2 regions of the Shewanella khirikhana genome follow, and region 2 is predicted to be linked to the other one. Evidence: riboswitches for the same ligand, from Rfam matches in the RefSeq annotation. Region 2 holds a riboswitch; the other holds the start of a gene.
What was found. Region 2 has a riboswitch for cobalamin ahead of STH12_RS12545 (TonB-dependent receptor). Riboswitches for the same ligand answer to the same signal wherever they lie in the genome.

Region 1: it holds a riboswitch for cobalamin, as region 2 does, so the genes downstream of both, STH12_RS01390 (ABC transporter ATP-binding protein) here and STH12_RS12545 (TonB-dependent receptor) in region 2, are expected to answer to the same signal.

What each region holds. Positions count from the first base shown of each region.
Region 1 is NZ_CP020373.1:341,604-348,914, forward strand. Features, by position in the region: gene metH (methionine synthase) at 1-2,637, opposite strand, end outside; gene STH12_RS01385 (histidine phosphatase family protein) at 2,975-3,601, shown strand; cobalamin riboswitch at 3,648-3,820, shown strand; gene STH12_RS01390 (ABC transporter ATP-binding protein) at 3,908-4,705, shown strand; gene STH12_RS01395 (FecCD family ABC transporter permease) at 4,702-5,760, shown strand; gene cobT (nicotinate-nucleotide--dimethylbenzimidazole phosphoribosyltransferase) at 5,794-6,822, shown strand; gene STH12_RS01405 (adenosylcobinamide-GDP ribazoletransferase) at 6,828-7,311, shown strand, end outside.
Region 2 is NZ_CP020373.1:2,870,729-2,878,039, reverse strand. Features, by position in the region: gene STH12_RS12555 (DUF805 domain-containing protein) at 1-211, shown strand, start outside; gene STH12_RS12550 (hypothetical protein) at 290-886, shown strand; cobalamin riboswitch at 975-1,102, shown strand; gene STH12_RS12545 (TonB-dependent receptor) at 1,189-3,168, shown strand; gene STH12_RS12540 (GDSL-type esterase/lipase family protein) at 3,249-3,845, shown strand; gene STH12_RS12535 (HDOD domain-containing protein) at 3,990-4,718, shown strand; gene STH12_RS12530 (LysR family transcriptional regulator) at 4,784-5,683, opposite strand; gene metE (5-methyltetrahydropteroyltriglutamate--homocysteine S-methyltransferase) at 5,848-7,311, shown strand, end outside.

The DNA.
Region 1 (7,311 bases), 2.3 Mb from region 2:
GCGGGACGCATCCGGAATATAAATGGCGCCGTGTGGGTAGTGGGGCGCAATCTTGACCGCGGTATGGATTTTCGAGCAGGTGGCGCCGCCGATGATGGCGGGAATGGTGAGCCCTTCGCGCTCGAAGGTTTTCACGTTATGCACCATTTCATCGAGGCTTGGGGTGATGAGCCCCGACATGCCGATAATGTCGACCTGCTCTTTTTTGGCGACTTCGACGATTTTCTCCACCGGCACCATAACGCCCAGGTCAATCACTTCGTAGCCGTTACAGGCGAGCACCACGCCGACGATGTTCTTGCCGATGTCGTGCACGTCGCCTTTTACCGTGACCATCAGCACCTTGCCGTTGCTTTGGCCGGCGACCTTTTCGGCCTCGATAAAAGGATTTAGATAGGCCACGGCCTTTTTCATCACCCGGGCGGATTTAACCACCTGGGGCAGGAACATCTTGCCCTCGCCAAAGAGGTCGCCCACCACGTTCATCCCGTCCATCAGCGGGCCTTCAATCACATCCAGCGGCCGGGTGGCCTGCTGACGGGCTTCTTCGGTGTCGGCGTCGATAAATTCGGTGATGCCTTTTACCAGCGCATGTTCAAGGCGCTTGTTCACCGGCAGGCTGCGCCATTCCAAATCTTCTTTTTTACCGGCACTGCCGCCACCGCCGCCGCGATACTTTTCAGCAATCTCAAGCAGTTGCTCAGTGTTGCTTGAGTCGGCCACCGGGCAGGGCAGGTTAAGCACCACGGCTTCCACCCGCTCTTTAAGCTCGGCGGGAATGTCGTCGTAAATCGCCAGTTGCCCGGCGTTGACAATGCCCATGTCCATGCCTTCTTTAATGGCATGGTAGAGGAACACGGCGTGGATGGCCTCGCGCACCGGGTTGTTGCCACGGAACGAGAAGGATACGTTGGACACGCCTCCGGAAATCATCGCATGGGGCAGGGTGGCCTTGATGTCGCGCACCGCCTCGATAAAGTCCACCGCGTAGTTGTCGTGCTCTTCGATGCCGGTGGCCACGGCAAAAATGTTGGGGTCGAAGATGATGTCTTCCGGCGGGAAGCCGACTTTGTCCACCAGAATGCGATAGGCGCGGGTACAGATTTCAATTTTGCGGGCACGGGTATCTGCCTGGCCGGTTTCATCAAAGGCCATGATGATGGCGGCGGCGCCGTAGCGCTTCACCAAAGTGGCCTGCTCGATAAACTTGTCTTCGCCTTCTTTAAGGGAAATGGAGTTTACGATGCACTTGCCCTGCACGCACTTAAGGCCCGCCTCTATGACTTCCCACTTGGAGGAGTCAATCATGATGGGTACCTTGCTGATCTCGGGCTCGGAGGCGACCAGATTGAGGAAGGTGGTCATCACCTCTTCGCCGTCCAGCATGCCCTCATCCATGTTGATATCGATGATCTGGGCGCCGTTTTCCACCTGATCCCGGGCCACATCCAGCGCGGTCTCGTATTGGCCTTCTTTAATCAGCTTCAAAAACTTGGCTGAGCCTGTGACGTTGGTGCGCTCACCCACGTTTACAAACAGGCTATCTGCACTGATGGTAAGGGGTTCAAGCCCGGCCAGACGGCAGGCGACCGGAATATCCGGCAGTTTGCGGGGGGCGTGTTTTCCAACGGCCTCGCGGATAACGCGGATATGATCCGGGGTGGTGCCGCAGCAGCCGCCGACTATGTTGAGCATGCCTTCGATGGCCCACTGCACTATGATGTCGGCCATTTCTTCGGGCGTTTCATCGTAGCCGCCGAACTCGTTCGGCAGACCCGCATTGGGGTGGGCCGACACATAAGATTCGCTGATGCGGGAAAGTTCCTCTACATAAGGGCGCAGCTCTTTTGGCCCCAGCGCACAGTTAAGCCCCATGCTGATGGGTTTGATATGGCGCAGCGAGTTATAAAAGGCTTCGGTGGTCTGGCCGGTAAGGGTGCGGCCGGAGGCATCGGTAATGGTGCCGGAAATCATCACCGGCAGGCGCAGACCAACTTCATCAAAAATCGATTCGATGGCGAACAGCGCCGCCTTGGCGTTCAGGGTATCGAAAATGGTTTCCACCATGATGATATCGGCGCCGCCTTCAATCAGGGTGGCGGTGGACTCGCGGTAGGCAGCCACCAGATCATCGAAATGGATATTACGGTAACCCGGGTCATTCACATCCGGGCTGATGGAGCAGGTGCGGTTGGTCGGGCCAAGTACCCCGGCCACATAGCGGGGGATGCCGGTTTGGGCTTCCACTTCATCGGCCACTTCGCGGGCGATGCGGGCACCAACAAGGTTAATTTCGGCCGAGAGCGCCTCCATCTCATAGTCGGCCATGGCGACCGTGGTGGCGTTAAAGGTGTTGGTTTCGATAATGTCGGCACCGGCCAGCAGATACTCGCGGTGGATGCCCTTGATTATCTCAGGCTGGGTGAGCACCAAGAGGTCGTTATTGCCTTTTACGTCGCGGTGCCAGTTGGCGAAGCGGCTGCCGCGATAGTGTTCTTCTTCCAGTTTGTGGCCCTGGATCATGGTTCCCATGGCGCCGTCGAGGATAAGAATGCGTTTGGAGAGATCCTCGTTCAGTCGCTGTTGACGGCTGTGGGCAAGCGCCTTGGTCGCCTGGGATAACACTGGAGTTGCCATAAAAACACCTGCAAAGTACAAAAAGGTTCAGTCCTGAATGCGCCGCCCCGTGGGGCTTTGGCTGCTTAAACGGCAGTGCCGGTGGAGCCAAAAGCCAGTTTACGACCTGAAACAGGCTGTGGCGAGGCTGCTGCGCTGGATTTCTGCGCAGCCTTTGGCCGGGGCAGAAATTTGATTTGGACATTTATACGTATAGACGTCCATAATACGCGAAAAGTCCGCCCCGGAGCAAGTAACGGGCAAGCAGGCCACGGCGCATAAAAACAGCGCAGAAAAACAGCACGGATAAACAGCGCGGATAAAGAGTGCGGATAAACAACCAGAGGCGAGCGTCAGTATGATTTCCTGTGAGCTGATATTTTGGCGCCACGGCAACTGCGAAGATGAGGGCGTGCTGCGGGGCAAAACCGACAGTAAACCCAGCGCAGCAGCGATTGAAGCCATTGCCGGGCGCGCCGCCAACATGCCTGCGCCCCATGCCATTTTAAGTTCGCCACTGCGTCGTTGCCGTGAGCTGGCCGAGGCGATGGCACAGCCTTTGGGGCAAGCGGTGCAATTGCAGCCCCGCCTTGCCGAGATGGACTTTGGCGACTGGGATGGCCGCAGTCTTAATGAGCTGTGGCAGCACGAACCCATGGAAGCCTGGTGGCAGGACCCATGGGGCCAGAATGCGAGCAACCAGCTGCCCCCCAATGGTGAAACCATGCAGGCCTTCGAGGCGCGGGTTGATGATGCCATTACGCAAATACTCTTGGCTGCACGGGATGGCGAGCGGCTGTGGCTGGTGACCCACGGCGGCGTGATCCGCTGCATGATGGCCTCCCTGCTTGGGGCGAACAGAGTCGCCGGTTTTTATAACCGCCTTGATATTCCCCATGGCGCCTGTGTCCGAACCCGTTGGTTTGCCACTGCACAGGGTTGGCAGGGGCAGCTTATCTGGCAGGATATGGAACTTGTGCGCTAAAGCGCGGATAATCTGCAGTTTAGTGGCCGTGTGGTCGCCACAAATTTGAACATTATTGGGTAAAGGTGTCGGGGGCTAAGCCAACCCGACGTGAAAAGGGAACCGGGGAGTGCCTGTTGGTGCCAGCCCGGACTGTGCCCGCAACTGTGTGAAGCGAGTGTGCTATGGGTTAATAGCCGTGCTTCGAGTCAGGATACCTGCCTTTATCTGTCGCAACTTAACCTATGCATCCGGACGGGTTATCCGGAGGAGTTTTATGCCTATCAATTTTGCTCCCCCGGGCGATACCGTGGGAGATCTTCTGTTATGAACACCGCCATCACGGTGAATGAGCTGTGCTGGCAGGTGAACGGCCGGGCGCTGCTGGATTCGCTCAGCTTTACCCTGAACGGCCGTGGCATGTACGGCGTGATTGGCCCCAATGGTGCGGGCAAGTCGTCGCTGCTGCGCTGTTTATACCGCTTTATCCGCCCCGACAGCGGCACCATTGTGATTAATGGTCAGGACATCGATGCCTTTTCCCGCAAGGCCTTTGCCCGGCTGGTGGCCGTGGTGCCCCAGGAGTTGCCGCCGCTTTTTGATCTTGCCACCGAAACCGTGGTCGCCATGGGGCTGATCCCCCACAAGGGCTGGCTAGGCGCCGACAGCGCCGCTGACAAGAAGGCTGTGGCCGAAGCGCTTGCCAAGGTTGGTCTTGAAGGTTACGGCAAGCAGCCCTTTGGCAAGTTGTCCGGCGGCGAAAAGCAGCGGGCGCTGATTGCCAGGGCGCTGGTGCAGCGGCCGACGATTCTCATCCTCGATGAACCAACCAGCCATTTGGATGTGCGCTATCAAATTGAAGTGCTGGAGCTTTTGAAACGGCTCGATGTGTTTGTGCTTTGCACCATTCACGACTTAAACCTTGCCAGTGCCCTGTGTGATGAGCTGTTACTGCTGGATCACGGCCGGCTGATTGCCAAAGGTACGCCAAAACAGGTGTTGACCGAATCCCTGATTGGCGACGTATTTGGGGTGTGCTGTACCGTTGAGCCCCATCCTCAGCACGGCAAGCCGCTTATTCATTACTTTTACGGTTACGACCGAAGCCTGGGGGCGCACATATGAGTGGCATCCGCGCCTTGTTTACGCCCCTCGGGCGGCGTGATTATCTGCTGGCCGCTCTGGTACTGGCCTGTTTGGTCTCCCCTGCGCTCGCCAGCATGTTTGGCGCTGCGGATATTCACTTCAGCGAAGCCATGTCGGTGTACCTGCATGCCCTGATTGGTGAGCGCCCGGCGGACGTGCCATATCTTGACAGCCGTATTCTGCTGGAACTCAGATTGCCACGGATCCTGCTGGCATTTGTCTGCGGCGCAGGTCTGGCGCTGGCCGGTTGGGCGCTGCAATTGGTGACCCGTAACCCCCTTGCCGACCCTTACCTGTTTGGCATCAGCTCAGGGGCATCCCTCGGCGCCATCGTGGTAATGAGCCTAGGCAGCCTGCTCGGCGGCGCCTTTGTGGAAGCGGCGGATGGTATCAGCTTGCCGCTGGGAGCCTTTGCCGGCGCCTCGGCTTCGGTGCTTATGGTGCTGGCCTTAAGTGGCTTTGGGCTGCAAAGTCAGGTGGAGCGTATGTTGCTCTCGGGGGTGGCTATCTCGTTTCTGTTTGGCGCCCTTGGCAGTTTGCTGCTGTATTTTTCAAGCCCGCAGGTAACAGCTTCACTGCTTTTTTGGAGTCTGGGCAGTTTTGCCCGCGCCAGTTGGGATCTGCTCTGGTTGCCCTGGACCATCTTCGGGGTGTTTGTTGGCTTTTTATCTGTGATGCGTCGCCAGTTACTGGCGCTTTCGGCCGGGGATGAAACCGCCCATGGTCTTGGGGTGCCGGTGGCGAGGCTCAGGATCATCAGTCTGCTGATGTGTTCCTTGATGACTGCCGTGCTGGTGGCAAGTTGCGGTGGCATTGGCTTTGTCGGCTTAATGATCCCGCACATCACCCGGCTGATGTTTCCCGGGCGCCAGTCGCTTATGATAGTGGTGCTGATGGGCGGCCTGTTTATGATGTGGGTGGATGTGCTGGCCCGTTCGCTGCTGCCCGCTCAGGAACTGCCGGTGGGCGTGATTACCGCCGTGATAGGCAGTGGTTTTTTCCTGCTGCTGTTGCTTGGTCGCAAAGGCCAATAACAAGCCTAAAAAGGATTTGAATAAGGATAGGCAATGTTTGAAATAACACCGCCGGACAGGCAAAGGGATGCGGACATTCAGGCGCGCATTGATGGCAAAACCAAGCCTCCCGGCGCCTTGGGGCAACTTGAAGGGCTCGCCGCTTCGCTGGTGCGTCTGCTTGGGGATGAGCCGCAGATCCGTCGGCCGGCCATGTTGGTGTTTGCCGCCGACCATGGCATAGCCAATGCCGGCGTGTCGATTGCACCGCCGGAAGTGACGGCGCAGATGGTGGCGAACTTTGCCCGTGGCGGGGCGGCCATCAATGTGTTTTGCCGCCAGCTTGGCTGGGAAATCGAAATCATCGATGCCGGTATATTAACGGCGCCGGACCCAAGTCTTGGGGTAACAGATTGTCGTCTGGGGGCGGGCACTGGCCCTATCCACAAGCGTGCTGCCATGACCCTGGGTCAGGTGGAGCACGGCCTTAATTTCGGCCGCGAGCGGGTCCGAGCCCATGTTGCCGAGGGCACCAACCTGATTGGTCTGGGCGAGATGGGCATTGGCAACACTTCCAGCGCTGCGGCTATGATGGCCGCGCTGCTGGGGCTTGAAGCCAAAGACTGCGTCGGCCGCGGTACCGGCGTGGATGCCGCCACCCTCAAGCGCAAGCAAATGCTGGTGGAGCAGGCGCTGCTGTTACATCTGGACACCTTAACCAGTCCGCAATCTGTGCTTGCCTGTGTCGGCGGCTTTGAAATTGTGGAGATGACCGGCGCGGTACTGGCGGCGGCAGAGCTTGGCGTCCCGGTGATTATCGATGGATTTATTGCCACGGCCGCGGCGCTGGCGGCGGTGAAGATGCACCCTGAGTGCCGCGATTATCTGATTTTTGCCCACCGCTCCGGCGAGCGTGCCCACGGGCTGATGCTTGAGCACCTCAAGGCCGAACCCTTGCTGGACTTGGGGCTCAGACTGGGCGAAGGCACTGGCGCGGCGCTGGCGCTGCCTTTGGTGCAGGCGGCGGCCAACTTCTACCGCGAAATGGCCAGTTTCGATGATGCAGGGATTGAGAAGGTATAAGACGTATGTCATTCAAGCGTGAACTCGAGCTGTTTTTGTTGGCGCTCACCTTTTTTACCCGTATCCCGGTGCCGGTACGGCTGGAATACAGCCTCGAAGGTCTTAGCCGCGCCAGCCGTTATTTCGGGCTGGTGGGCACCCTGGTTGGGCTGCTGTCGGCGCTGGTGTTTTATCTGGCGCAGTTGGCGTTCCCGCCCAGCGTGGCGGTGGTGCTGGCCATGGTGGCGTCGGTGCTCATCACAGGTGGGTTTCATGAAGATGGCCTTGCCGACACCGCCGACGGTTTTGGCGGTGCCTTTGAGCGTGAGCGCAAGCTGGACATCATGAAAGACAGTCGTCTTGGCAGTTATGGTGCTCTGGCGCTGATATTGGCGCTGCTGTTTAAGTTTCAGCTACTCAGTGAACTCGCGCTCTATTCAGCGTCCAGCGTGGTGGGCGCGCTGATTTTGGGCCATACCCTGAGCCGTGCTTTTGCCGCGAGTTTTATTT
Region 2 (7,311 bases):
CACGACATTTATCGCCGCAATTTTCTCGCTTGGTTTGTTGCTACCTTCGCTGGCCATCGGTGCCCGCCGTCTGCACGACACGGGTCGTAGCGGTTGGTGGCAGTTAATCGGGTTTATCCCATTGATTGGCGCTATCGTACTGATAGTTTTCTGGTGCCAGGACAGCCAGGACGAAAACGATTACGGTGCCAACCCTAAGGCGTTGGCCTGATACATCCGGGGGAGGCATTGCCTCCCCTTGTCTTTCAGCCGTTTCAGGATGAAACGGCATCGACTATCACGGAAGCTGATGATGACCCGATATTTGCTCCCTCTGTTCGCCCTGTTTGCGGCGGCGAATGTCCAGGCCCAAACCCAGGAGTTATCTCTGTTTGGTGCCCCTTTCTCATTTGAATTGCCGGACGGCTGGAAACAGGCGGCACAGGACAGCCGCGCCGACATGGTCAGTGCCGAGTTTGTGCCTGCGAGCGAAAACCTCAATCAATGGGGCGGGCTCATCTGTATTCAAAGCTTTAAGCTGGGCGGTGAAGCGCCGTCGCCGGAGGTGTTCCTCGATAGCCTGGCGAGCCAGTATCAACGCAGCTGTGAAGGTGAGTCGTCTTACCACAAGTTGGGCGAAACCCAGCTCGATGGCCATCAGGGCTTTCATGGCATTTTGGGGTGCAGCCGGATGCCCAATCAGCACCAGTCCATGGAAAATCAGCGGCCGTTTTTCAGCGAGCCGGAAGGTGAGGTGGGCTACTACACGGTTTTCCAGCGCCCTGGGCAATTGCTGCTGATGCACAAATCCATGCGAGGCCAGGTGTTTGGCGCGCAGAATATTCCGCTGACACCCGCTAACCATACTGAATTTATTGCCTCTATGTTGCCACTCAGGCTGAAGTGAAACGCCAGAAAGGCAATACAAAGGTATTAGACATTTATACGTATAGACGTCTATAATGCGCCGCCCGCCGAGTTCGGGCGGTTATTTTTTAAGTCAACCCTTTGGGTGCCCGCATTAGCGGGAGAATCGGGAAGTCGGTGCAAATCCGACACTGCCCCCGCAACGGTAATGGCGTTTTGCCTGAGTCCGGAGACCGGCCCAAAAGAGGTTTTGCTGTGGATTTCGGTGGGCAGATCCGCACATGTGGCTCCCTTTGGGCCGCCGACAACCTGCCCCGTTTCCCTTGAAGGAGAAAAAGGAAAATGGGAACCAAACCTTCTTTTATCGCACTGACTGTGGGCGCTTTGCTTGCTCCTGCTGCTTTTGCCGGGTCCTCTGCCGATGTGGCAACCCTTGATGCTGCCAACGCCAAAACCGTTGCCGACGAACACCTGGTGGTGATTGGTCGCCAGCTCGACACCCCGCTGAATATTGCCGCTAATGTGGCAGTGATTACCGCTGAAGAGATAGCCCTCAGTGGTGCCACCGACCTTGCTGGCGTGCTGCGCGGTCAAAGTGGCATTCAGGTGAGTGATAACGGGGTAGGCCCCGTGTTCGCCATGCGAGGCTTCGCTGCCGGCCAGGCCGCCAACAACACCTTGATTCTGGTCGATGGCCGTCGTCTGAATAACATCGATATCGCTGCGCCGAGTTTGTCGGCGGTTTCTGTCAGCCAGATTGAACGAATTGAGATCCTCTCCGGCAGCGCCGGTGTGCTCTACGGCGACCAGGCCGTTGGCGGGGTGATTAACATCATCACCAAGCGTCCGGAAGGTCAGAGCGGCGGCGCCAGCATTGGTGGCGGCAGTTTTAACAGCCTCAATGCCTCGGCCGATTTTGCCACCGAAATCGGTGCCGGCTGGCATGCCTTCTTTGGTGGCCATTTCGATAAGAGCGATAACTACCGCGATCACGCCAAGAGCGAGACCGGCAGCCTGCTGGGCCGCCTTGAGTACCGTGGTGATACCAATCAGTTTTTTGCTGAAACCTCGTATTTCGACAACGACAGACTGCTGGCAGGCTCGCTGAATGAAGCGCAGCTAAACGACAATCCGCGCCAGGCCAATGAATACAATGCCACTGATTATCAGCATGAAATCACCAAAGCGGTCCGCAGTGGTTATCAGCATCAGTTGAACGGGAACTGGGCCCTGGGCGCCGATGTGGATTACAGCGACACCCGGGTGAACTACATCAGCTGGGGTGGTCAGGGCACCACAGAGCGCTCACTGCTGGCATTCTCGCCCAAGGCCATCGGTAAATATCAGACCCGTGCCGGAGAGCTGAAGCTTATCACCGGCTTTGACCTGTCCCGCGGCGAGTCGGAATTTGAATCTGCTTACATGAGCCGGGGCAACACCCAAAAGCTGTGGGCGGGTTTTGTGCAGGCCAGCGTGCCGCTGACCGAGCATTTCAGCTATGTGGTGGGTGGCCGTTACGCCGAAGTGACCGATGACATTCGTGATGGCAATACCTTCCCCAATGGCGGCGAGCTTGACAACGATGCCCACGCGCTGGAGCTTGGCGTCAATTATCGCCCTTCCGATGCAAGCCGCTTTTATCTGCGTGCAGAAGACAACTTCCGCTTTGCCAAAGTCGATGAACAGGCCTACACCTCCCAGGGCAGCTTAAGACCCCAAACCGGCCGCAGCTATGAAGCGGGCTGGGATTATCTGGGCAACGCCCAGGCGCTGCGTCTGAGCCTGTATCGCCTGTCGCTGGAAGATGAAATCGTATTTGACCCCAGCGCCGAAACCCCAACCGGCGGTTTCTTCCAGGGCTCCAACGTCAACGCCGATGAGTCGCGCCGCTATGGCGCCATGCTGGATTGGGACTGGCAAATCAGCGATGTCGTTAAAGTGGGGCTGGACTACCAGTACACTGATGCCGAATTTACCAAAGGCCCCAACGACGGCAAGGCGCTGTCCTGGGTGGCCAGACACAGCGGCCGCGCCTTTGCAGGTGTGAACCTTGCAGAGCACTGGCAGCTGTATCTGGACGCCAGCTACACCGGCAGTCGTTTTGTTGAGGGTGACAATGCCAACGCGGGCAACCAGTTGGATGCATTCTGGCTTGCCAATGCGGCACTGAACTTCAACATCGACGCTATCAATGCCAGTCTGCGGGTGGATAACCTGTTCGATGAGCAATACGCCGCCTCTGGCTATTACAGCGAGTGGGGCAATGGCTACTATCCCGGTGAAGGCCGCAAGATCAGTCTGACACTGGGCGTGCGCTACTGATAAATGCCTGAAAACAAAAAGCCGGACTTGTGTCCGGCTTTTTTTTCGGCGATAACAGGTGGACTGAAAGGGAGACTGCTGTGCGACTGAGATATTGTTTGGCCATCATATTGATGCTGAGCGCCTGTGGCGGTCCGCGTTTGCCTTATTTGGGTGAGAATGCCCGGCTGCTGGCCTTTGGCGACAGTCTCACCGTAGGTGTTGGCGCCCCGGATGACGGCGATTATCCGGCGCACCTGGCCCGTCTGTGTGACTGTGAAGTCATCAATGGCGGGATCTCCGGTGAAACCACCGCCGAAGGGCTTGCCCGTTTTGCCGAGGTGCTGGAAGAATCCCATCCCGATATGGTGATCTTACTCGAAGGTGGTAATGATATTCTCAGAAACCTCGACAAGGTCGCCCTCAAAGCCAATTTGGCGGCTATGATTAGGGAAGCTCAGGGCAGGCAAATTCCGGTGCTGTTGGTGGCCGTACCCGACAGGCAATTGTTTTTATCGCCACCGGCCCTTTATGCCGAACTTGCCGATGAGTATTCGTTGCCGCTGCTGGAAAACACCCTGTCCAAGCTCCTGGCTGACAGCGCCATGAAATCGGACACTGTTCATTTAAATGACGCTGGTTACCGGGTTTTGGCCGACGATATTTACCGTTTGGCGAGCCAAAGTGGTGCCTTTTGATGACATGTGGCTAAAAAAGTGCAAACCCCGGGAAATCAACTTGACCGAGAACAGGATTTTATGGGTAAATTCCCCGATAATAATAACCAGGGCGGGTGTTGGTCAGGTCTTTTTTCGTTGCCCGGACAAGAATAGGTTAGTTTCATGACTGAGCTTGAGCATCAGGTTTTTTCTCAAATCAGGGCGATCATTGCCAATGAAGAACAGGTCATTGGTCGTCGCGGGATCCTTATCCCGCTGAAAAAGGCCATCATCGCAGACGGTGATGTGCGTAATGTGGTGGACATAGTGTCCAGCGATCCCGCGTTGGCGGCACATTTGTTGTGGCGCTCAACCACTGCCCATGCCGGTGGTGTGGCCAATAACAGCAAAAACCGCAGCCTCAAGGATGCGCTTATTCGCTTGGGTCAGGTCAACATTTACCGCTATGCCTTCAGTTTTTACCTCAAAGAGCGCCTCGATGAGCTGCCCCAGCCGTACAAAAAGTTGGTGCAGGGCTACTGGCGTCTGACCGAAAGCATTGCCGCCTCTGCCGTCGACAGCTTAAAGGATGTCGGCAGCCATATAGACCCGGATGAAGTGCAAACCCTGGCGCTGTTCAGCGTGTTCGGCCAAATCATTGCGCTGACTGCATTTGCCTATCTCAATGCTGAGTCGGAAGAGTCGTTCCCGCTCAGCATCATCAAGCAAATCATAGATACCCAACAGCAGACGCTGACGCTGGAAGCCTTTGATTCACTGGGGCTGGATGAGGAGCTTAAAGAAGAGTTTATGATTGCTCACAATCTGCGTCAGACCCGTAACCCCAACTCAGCCGGTCTGGTGCTGCGCCGGGTGTTGTCGATGCGTGGGTTGCTGCTGAATCCACTGTAAGAATGCTAAAAAAACGCCTGCAAATGCAGGCGTTTTTTTATGGGTTCTTTTCTATAAGTCGGCTGTTATCGCGGCTGACGGGCAATGCCTTCGGCGGCAACCAGTTCCAGATAACGTTGCAGCTGACTTGAGTTGGCACTGCCACGGCGGTAGGCGCCAAACAGGGGGCGTTTTAAGCCCTCAGCGCCGAGACGCACGCTGGTCAGGCTGAGTCCCTGGGCTTCGCTGATGGACCAGCTTGGCAGGGCGGCAATACCATCCTGGCAGGCGATGCGTTGCAGCAGTACCGAGGTGAGGTCGCAGGTTTTCTGCACCCCTGGGGTAACGCCAGCAGGCTCCAGAAACAGCCTGAACAAGTCCAGGCGCTCCAATGGTACCGGATAGCTGATAATCGGCAGTCCTTCCAGATCCCGTGGCAGCACCTGTGGTTTGCTGGCCAACGGATGTTCGTTGGCAACAGCCAGACGCACTTCAAAATCAAACAGATGCTGATAAGCCAGTTGGTGGCCGGGCACAGGATCGGACGTCAGCACTATGTCCAGCTCGCCGGATTCCAGCGCGTTGAGGGAGTCGAACAGGTGACGACTGGAGAGATCCAGATCTGAGTCAGGAAACTCTGCCCGGAAGGCTTCCATCACAGGCATCAACCAGCGAAAGCAGCTGTGGCACTCAATCCCAACCCGAATAAGGTTGGCATCACTCTCCAGCCCCTTTTTCAGTACAGATTCGGTTTCCATCACCCGCGGCAGAATTTCTTCGGCCAGATTCAGCAATCTGGCACCTTCCTGGGTAAAGGACAGGGGTTTACTTTTTCTCACAAACACAGGCGAGTTGATGCGGGTTTCCAGCTCTTTGATCTGATGAGACAAGGCAGACTGGGTGACAAAGCGTTTTTTGGCCGCGGCCGCGAGGCTGCCACTCTCTTTCAGTGCCATCAGGGTGCGAAGGTGTCTTAGCTCTATCATCTCTACTCCACATGAAGTTTGTTCATGTTGCCCGTGAATGCAATTCGTTTGCTTGCCAGAAGACTACCACAATAAACTTCTAGACGTCCAGACGCCTATTAAAATTTGTTTAACAGGGGTCCCTCTTTGAATTGTGTTCATATTAAACCAAGAAGGTATACAGTATGCAATTAAATAGTCTTGGCTTCCCACGGATAGGACGTCGCCGTGAGCTGAAGTTCGCCCTCGAGCAATACTGGCGTGGAGAGTTGTCCCAGAGTGAGCTGCTGGCACAGGCCAAGGCTCTGCGGCAAACCCACTGGCAGTGGCAGGCTGATGCTGGGGTAGAACGTTTGCCGGTGGGGGATTTTGCCTATTACGATCAGGTGCTGACCCTGGCGGCGACCTTAAATGCTATTCCTTTGCGACACCGTGATGGCGATAAGGTGGATCTGGATACCCTGTTCAGGGTTGCCCGTGGCCGTGCACCAAGTGGCAAAGCCGCTGCGGCGGCGGAAATGACCAAGTATTTCAATACCAATTACCACTACATAGTGCCCGAGCTTCACGCCGACCAAACCTTTTCCATCGCCTGGACTCAGGTATTTGATGAGGTTGAGGAGGTCAAAGCGCTGGGCTACGACCCCAAACCCTGCATTCTGGGCCCCGTGTCTTTCCTGTTTTTGTCGAAAGCCTATGGCAGTGAGTTTGATAAATTAAGCCTGTTGCCTCAGCTGCTGGCTACCTATGCTGAGCTGCTGGCGCGTTTTGCCGCTCAGGGCGTGACCTGGGTACAAATTGAAGAGCCTGTGCTGGCGCTGGATCTGGAGGAAAGCTGGCAGGCAGCCTTTGCCACGGCGTACCAGGCTTTTACCTGTGTGTCGGTTAAACTGCTGCTGACCAGCTACTACGGCTCAGTGGCCCATCATGCCGACACCATCGGTGCGCTGCCGGTGGCGGGGCTGCATCTGGATCTGGTGTCTGCGCCGGAGCAGCTTGAGGTCTTTTTGCCCAAGCTTGGACAGCAACAGGTGCTGAGTGTGGGGCTTATCAATGGCCGCAACGTGTGGGCCGCCGATCTTGATGTGATTGCCGAGCGTATTGCCCCGCTTGCCAGAGATCTTGGCGATCGCCTGTGGCTGGCAACTTCCTGCTCGCTGCTGCACACACCGGTTGATCTCGATGTGGAAACCACCCTTAAGCCCGAACTTAAGCGTCAGCTCGCCTTTGCCAGGCAAAAGCTGTTGGAGCTGAGAAGTCTCGATACCCTGCTGACCGTCCCCAATAGCGCTGAGGCTGCGGCGATTGTCGCCGAATGTGCGGTGCGCCGCGCCGAGCGCGCCCAGGCCGCCGATGCCGCGGTGGCCGCCAGGCTGGATGCACTCACCAGCGCCGATTTTGAGCGTCAAAGTGCGTTTGCTGCCCGTCAGCAACAGCAGCAACAGCGGCTTAAGCTGCCACTTTTGCCAACCACTACCATTGGTTCTTTCCCGCAGACCCCGGCCATTCGCGCCCTGAGAAGCCGTTTGCGCAAAGGTGAAATCAGCACCCTTGAGTACGATAGCCAACTCAAGCAGGTGTGCCGCGATACCATCGACCGTCAGCTGAAACTCGGTATCGATGTGCTGGTGCACGGCGAAGCTGAGCGC